DNA from 3 places in the Streptomyces sp. NBC_00237 genome. Region 2 is predicted to be linked to each of the others. Evidence: riboswitches for the same ligand, from Rfam matches in the RefSeq annotation. Region 2 holds a riboswitch; each other region holds the start of a gene.

The links. Region 2 has a riboswitch for cyclic di-AMP ahead of OG897_RS25180 (C40 family peptidase). Riboswitches for the same ligand answer to the same signal wherever they lie in the genome.
Positions count from the first base shown of each region.
Region 1: it holds a riboswitch for cyclic di-AMP, as region 2 does, so the genes downstream of both, OG897_RS20005 (M23 family metallopeptidase) here and OG897_RS25180 (C40 family peptidase) in region 2, are expected to answer to the same signal.
Region 3: it holds a riboswitch for cyclic di-AMP, as region 2 does, so the genes downstream of both, OG897_RS00065 (M23 family metallopeptidase) here and OG897_RS25180 (C40 family peptidase) in region 2, are expected to answer to the same signal.

Region 1 covers NZ_JAPEMT010000002.1:1,373,998-1,376,254, forward strand. The annotation lists gene OG897_RS20000 (GntR family transcriptional regulator) at 1-491, opposite strand, end outside; gene OG897_RS20005 (M23 family metallopeptidase) at 650-1,444, opposite strand; cyclic di-AMP (ydaO/yuaA leader) riboswitch at 1,458-1,626, opposite strand; gene OG897_RS20010 (pitrilysin family protein) at 1,886-2,257, opposite strand, start outside.
Region 2 covers NZ_JAPEMT010000002.1:2,572,235-2,574,491, reverse strand. The annotation lists gene OG897_RS25180 (C40 family peptidase) at 1-910, opposite strand, end outside; cyclic di-AMP (ydaO/yuaA leader) riboswitch at 908-1,082, opposite strand; gene pcrA (DNA helicase PcrA) at 1,342-2,257, shown strand, end outside.
Region 3 covers NZ_JAPEMT010000001.1:18,524-20,780, reverse strand. The annotation lists gene OG897_RS00070 (PP2C family protein-serine/threonine phosphatase) at 1-495, shown strand, start outside; cyclic di-AMP (ydaO/yuaA leader) riboswitch at 812-945, shown strand; gene OG897_RS00065 (M23 family metallopeptidase) at 1,173-2,240, shown strand.

The DNA.
Region 1 (2,257 bases), 1.2 Mb from region 2:
TGCTGGCCCTCGACGACGTACATCCAGGCGATCTTGTGCTTGAGCTGAAGGAGCAGCGTGATCAGCCCGGGGCTGCCGGACGCCTGGGCGAGCGTCTCGTGGAACCAGCCGCCGAGCGCCGACAGATCCGCGGTCTCGGGCCGCCTCGCCCGCTCCTGCCCCAGCCTGACCAGGCCACGGAGCACTTTGAGGTGCGAGTCGGTGCGCCGGGAGGCCGCTCGCGCGGCGCCCAGCGGCTCCAGCAGCGTCCGCATCTCCAGCAGGTCGGCGGCCTCTTGGGCGGTCGGCTCGGCGACACAGGCGCCCGCGTGCCGCCGGGTGGTGACGAAGCCCTCGGCCTGAAGGGTGCGCAGCGCCTCGCGGACGGGAACGCGCGAGACGCCGTACCGGCGGGCCAGCACTTCCTCGGTGAGCCTGCTGCCGCGCGGCAGGACGCCGGAGACGATGTCGTCGCGGATCGCCGTACACACCGAATGCGCGGGAATGCGCATGCCCGGACCTCCGTCTGCCCACTGAATTGTTCCGTCAACTCTATTGCAGCGACCGGGAATTACGGAAGGCGGTTCGCCGGTACGGCAATCAGCCATGCCGTGGTACGAGAAATGCCCCGGCTCACACGGAGCCGGGGCATTTCGAGCGGGAGGCGCGGTCAGACGCTGACGCCGTGCTGACGCAGGTAGGAGACCGGGTCGATGTCCGAGCCGTACTCGGGCGAGGTGCGGGCCTCGAAGTGCAGGTGCGGGCCCGTGGAGTTGCCGGTCGAGCCGGACAGACCTATCTGGTCGCCGGAGCCGACGCTCTGGCCGACCGAGACGCTGATCGAGGCGAGGTGGCCGTACTGGGTGTACGAACCGTCGTTCATCCGGATCACGACGTTGTTGCCGTACGCGCCGCCCCAGCCCGCCTCGACGACCGTGCCGGAGCCGACGGCGACGACGGAGGAGCCGGAGGACGCGTGGAAGTCGACGCCGGAGTGGCTGCCGGAGGACCACAGGGAGCCGCCGGACTTGTAGCTCGTGGAGACGTACGAGTCGGCGACCGGCAGGCGGAAGGTGTTGAGGCGCTTGCGCTCGGCCTCGCGGGCGGCGCGCTCGCGCTCCTCGCGCTCCTTCTTGGCCTTCGCCTCGGCCTTGCGCTTGATCTCGGCCTTGCGCTTGATCTCCGCCTGGCGCTCGGCCTCGGCCTGGTCCAGCACCTCCTGCTGCGCGAGGGCCTGGGCCTCGACCTGCGCGGTCAGGGTGCCTGCGGCGGAGTGGTCCAGCGCGACGGCGCGGATGGAGCCGGTGTCTTCCGCGGCCAGGTCCTGCTCGGCGGCGATGGCCTGCGGGGCCAGCGTTCCGATGACACCGGTCGTGGTGAGGGCGGCGACTCCGGCGATGTTGGCGCTCTTGCGCGACAGCACGGAGGGACGCCGGTGCTTCCCGGCGGCACGGGTGAACGCCATGGAGTGGCTGTTTCCTTTCCTTCCTTCTCGCCTACCGGGTTAGCTGACGGGTTCGGAGCAGGAAGGTCTCCTACGGGCCCCACCTGCCCGTGAAGGGCGATGGCGTCCGATTCACCCCAGGGACTGATTGGGTCCCCGGCTCCCCAGGCTCGCGCCTGACGGGGACTCGGCGATGACTGCCCGGTGCCGCGGTTGCGGCGCGCTCTGACGGACAGCCGGGTCGACGCTAAGCGGCCCTTCTTTCAATCACCAAACAGACGGCCGCTTTTGTGAAGGAGCCCACACGGCAGACAGGCAACCTCTCCAATAAACCGGACATAAAGGAGGACCCCGACGACTCGGAAGTCAACGGGGCCCCACTTGTCCTGCTTTTCACCGGTTGCCCGGGTGGCCTTGGATCGGTCTTTGATCGGTCAGCCGGTCAGCCGGTCAGTCGGTCAGTCAGCCCGTGACGACCGTGACCTCGCCGATGTTCAGCGCCCGTACGGGATCCGCGATCACCGAGGCGTCCCCGACCAGGACCGTGACCAGCCTGTCCACCGGGAAGGCGTTCACCACGGCGGCGGTGGCCTCCACGGTGCCGGTCGCGGCGAGCCGCGCGTACAGCTGGGCCTGGAAGTCGTCGGGCAGGTGCTGCTCGACCTGGTCGGCCAGCGTGCCCGCGACCGCCGAGGCCGTCTCGTACTTGAGCGGGGCCACCCCGACGAGGTTCTGCACGGCGACGTCACGCTCGGCGTCGGTGAGACCCCCGGCCGCCAGCGTCCGCAGGACCTTCCAGAGGTCGTCCAGGGCGGGCCCGGTCGACTCGGTGTC
Region 2 (2,257 bases):
CGATCTGCGCACGGGCGAAGGCGAGCACCTTCGCGGCTTTGGTGGAGTACGAGCTTCCGGAGCCCGTTCCCGAGCCGCTTCCGGAGCCGGAGCCGCTTCCGGAGCCGGAGCCGCTTCCGGAGCCGGAGTCGGAGCCTGATCCAGAGCCCTCTCCGGGCTTCTCCTTCTCCCGCTCCTTCTCCTTGGCGGCCTCCCGCGCCTGCTCCCGGGCCAGCTCGTCCGCCTTGCGCTTGGCCTCCGCCTCCCGCTCGCGCTCCAGCTCCGCCAGCCGCGCCTTCTCCTGCTCGGTCAGCCGCGACAGCAGCCCGCGCGCCTGCCCCAGCTTGTCCTGCACGTTCTGTTTGGACGTCCGGAGCGTGGCTTGCGCCGTGGTCAGCCGCTCCAGGCTGCGCGTCGCCTCACCCCGCTTCTTGGCGGCGGCCTCCTGCTGGGTGCTGTAGTCGCCGATGAGCTTCTGCTGCCGTTCGGTGGCCCGTGCCATCAGCCGCCGCGACTCGAAGTACGACTGCGGGTCGTCCGCGAGGAGCAGTGCGGCGGTGGACCCCACCGATCCGCTGCGGTACTGCGAGGCGGCGAGGGAGCCGAGCGTGCGCCGGGCCTGGTTGAGCTTGTCGGTGCGCTTGGCGACGTCGTCGAGGAGCGCGTCGACCCTGCCCTTCTGCTTGCGGGTGGCTTCCTTGGCCGCGTTGTACTCCTGGGTCGCCGCCCCGGCCTGCCGGTACAGCGCGTCCACCTTCTGCTGCACCTCCTCGACGGAGGGCTTCGGCGCGGCGGGGGCCGCCTGCGCGGACTGGGTGACGATGCCGACGGTCATCAGAGCGGCGGTCGTGACGCCGACGCCGGGTGTGGAGGTGCGTATCAACGACGTGGTGCGGGTGCGTGGCTTGCGATGCGATGCCAAAGCAGGCATTCCTTCCGTGGGCCGCCTACCGGGTTAGCTGTCGGGTTCGGGCAGGAGACAAGGAAGGCGCGCCCTACGGCCCGCGTGCGTGGGGGGTACGGGCCGATTCACCCCGGTGGTACGAGTGGGTCCCCGGTTCCGAACCGCCTTGCGGGCGGCGCGGATTCGGCGTGCGGCGACCGTTCCGGCGCGGTTCGCCGAGGGGGGTACGGGCCGCTCGCGCAGCACCGTAACGAATGGCTGTGACGGGTGGGAAGCCTGATGTTCGATATGCCCGATACGTTTTCGTGACCTTCGCGGGGGTGTGAGGAAGTCGTCACAGACGGTGGCGTCCGGCCCGCCCCGGCCCCGTACCACCGGCCCGCCGCGACCCCGTGCGACCGCCGTTGTGGCGGAATCCGGGCCGGGCTGTCAGTGGGGCCGCCTAGACTCGGTAGGCGATGAGCAGCCTCTTTGACGACAGCTTCCTGGCCGACCTCCAGAACAAGGACGAATCGGCCCCGCCGCCCCCGGAGGACACCGAAGAAGGTGCCCCTCCGGAGGAGGTTCCGCACGACCTCTTCGCGGGCGCCTTCGACGGTCCGCCGCCGCCCCGGGACGCGTACTACCGGGACGGCGCCCCCCGCCCGGTCACCGACCCGGCGGCGCTCCTCGACGGGCTGAACGAGAACCAGCGCGCCGCCGTCGTGCACGCCGGTTCGCCGCTGCTCATCGTGGCCGGAGCCGGTTCGGGCAAGACCCGCGTGCTCACCCACCGCATCGCGCACCTGCTCTCCGCGCGCGGTGTGCACCCCGGTCAGATCCTCGCGATCACCTTCACCAACAAGGCCGCGGCCGAGATGAAGGAGCGCGTCGAGGCGCTGGTCGGTCCGCGCGCCAACATGATGTGGGTGTCGACCTTCCACAGCGCGTGCGTGCGCATCCTGCGCCGCGAGTCCAAGAAGCTCGGCTTCACGTCGTCGTTCTCGATCTACGACGCCGCCGACTCCAAGCGCCTGATGGCCCTGGTCTGCCGCGACCTGGACCTCGACCCCAAGCGTTTCCCGCCGAAGTCCTTCAGCGCCAAGGTCTCCAACCTCAAGAACGAGCTGATAGACGAGGAGACCTTCGCCGGGCAGGCCGCCGACGGCTTCGAGAAGACCCTCGCCCAGGCGTACGCGATGTACCAGTCCCGCCTCCGCGAGGCGAACGCGCTGGACTTCGACGACATCATCATGACCACGGTGCACCTGCTCCAGGCGTTCCCGGACGTCGCCGAGCACTACCGGATGCGCTTCCGGCACGTCATGGTCGACGAGTACCAGGACACCAACCACGCCCAGTACACGCTGGTCCGCGAGCTGGTCGGCCCGTCCG
Region 3 (2,257 bases), on a different contig from region 2:
CGGGAGGGCACCCGGCGGGACGGGCTGGACGCGCTGGAGGGGTTCACGACGGCGGTGCTCGCGGAGATCCCGCGCGGCGAGGGCGTCGTACGGCTGGTGAACCGGGGGCATCCGGAGCCGCTGCTGTTGTACGCGGACGGCGAGCTGGACGTACTGGAGCCGGAGGAGTTCGCGCTGCCGCTGGGGATGGGGGACCTGGGGGACTGGCCGGACCGGGCGCGGGAGTTCACGTATCCGCCGGGGTCGACGCTGGTGTTCTACACCGACGGCCTCTCCGAGGCGCGGGACCAGGCGGGCGTCTTCTACGACCCGGCGGTGCGGCTGCGGCGCTCGCTCTTTCCCGGGCCCGAGGCCGTACTGGACGCGCTGACCAGTGATGTGCGCGTGCACACGGGCGGCAAGCAGACCGACGACATGGCGCTGCTCGCGGTGGGGCGGCCGGGGGTGGGGCAGCCGGGGCGGCGGCGGACGGTGGAGATCGTCAAGCGGCCGTAGGAGGAGGGCGGCGCGGCGGGGGATCACACCGGTGTGCACGGTCCGTCACGGGGTGTGCGCGACAGGGATCTCTTCACATAACAATTGACGATCTATCAGTTGTGGAGGGTTTGCGAGGGTGGGAAGGGTGGGGCGGAAGGGGTGGTTGGAGAGCCGTGCTTCCGCCCTGATTCGTTGTCATATCGCCCTGAATGTCATGGCCATGGGTGCGTGCGCAGCGTTAACGATCAAGAGGGACAGCTTGGAATTCCACTTGTGTGTCTATTAACGTTCGATAACGCAGTGCGGTCGTCCCAGCCGTCGTCAGAGGCGGCGCCGCGCGCGTGCGCCGAATTCCGTGAGGAAACCGGGGAACCACCATTTGGGGTGAATCGGGCTGAATTTGGCCCGTAGGAGACCTTCCTGCTCCGAACCCGTCAGCTAACCCGGTAGGCGAGAAGGAAGGAAAGGAGCGCGCCCCCGTGGCGTCCAACAGGTCTGCCTCCGCAGCCCCCGCTTTCTCGGCCCCTGGGTTCTCCTACCAGGCGTACGGCGTTCCGAACGACGACCACGAGGCGGGACCCGGCATCGGGGACACCGCCGTCCTGGCGCCGCAGGTCACGCATGCACCGCAGGATCCGCACTCACCCCAGGCGTCCCAGATCCCGCAGCAGCCTCGCGGAGGCTTCGAGGGCTTCGTGGAATTCGACGCTCCGGACGGCTCCGCGGCTCCCGCGGCCTCCGCCGAGGAGTGGAACCCCACCGCCGACACCCTCGCCCCCGTACGCGGCAAGCACCGGGTCGCCAAGCAGCGCGGCTCCCTCGCCCGCAGCTCCACGGTCCTGGGCGTCGGCGTCATCGCCGCCGTCGGTGCGGGCGGCATCGCCACGGCGCAGGACAAGCCCGCCGTGTCGATATCGCTGCCGGACCAGATCACCGAGTCCCTCGACTCGCTCGCCGACTCGCTGCCGGACGCCACGTCCCTGCCGGGCGTGGGCGCGCTGGTCGGGGATGCGGACACGGACGCCGATGACGATGACACAGCGGACGCGGGCGTCGCCGTCGCCGCGGCTCCGGCCGCCGCCACTCACGCCTCTGCCGGGGGCCAGTCCACCGGCGCCGGTGAGAGCCTGCGCGCCCGCATCCTCCAGCAGGCCGACCAGCAGCGCGCCGCCGCCGACGAGGCCGTCCGGCAGGAGGCCCGCGAGCAGGCCGTGAAGGACGCCGCCGCCGAGGCGAAGAAGGCCCAGAAGGCGGCCGACGCCAAGGCGGAGCAGGCCGAGAAGGAGCAGGCGGCGAAGGAGGCCAGGGAGAAGGCCGCAGCCGAGGCCAAGGCGGAGGCCGAGCGTCTCGCCAAGCTCGCCGCCAGCTTCTCGCTGCCCGTCTCCTCGTACACCCTCACCGCCACCTACGGGCAGGCCGGTTCGATGTGGTCCTCCGGGCAGCACACCGGCCTCGACTTCGCGGGCCAGGCGGGCACCCCGCTCAAGGCCGTGCACGGCGCGACCGTCAAGTCGGCGGGCTGGTCGGGGCCGTACGGCTACCGGATCGTGCTGGAACTCCAGGATGGCACCGAGGTCTGGTACGCCCACCTCTCGCAGATGAACGTCTCGGCGGGCCAGCAGGTCACCACGGGCCAGGTCATCGGCAACATGGGCGCCACCGGCAACGTCTCCGGCGTGCACCTGCACCTTGAGGTGCACACGCCCGGCGGCGACGGCATCGACCCGGCGGCCTGGCTGCGCGGCAAGGGCCTGACCGTCTGAGCCGTCCCACCCGTCGG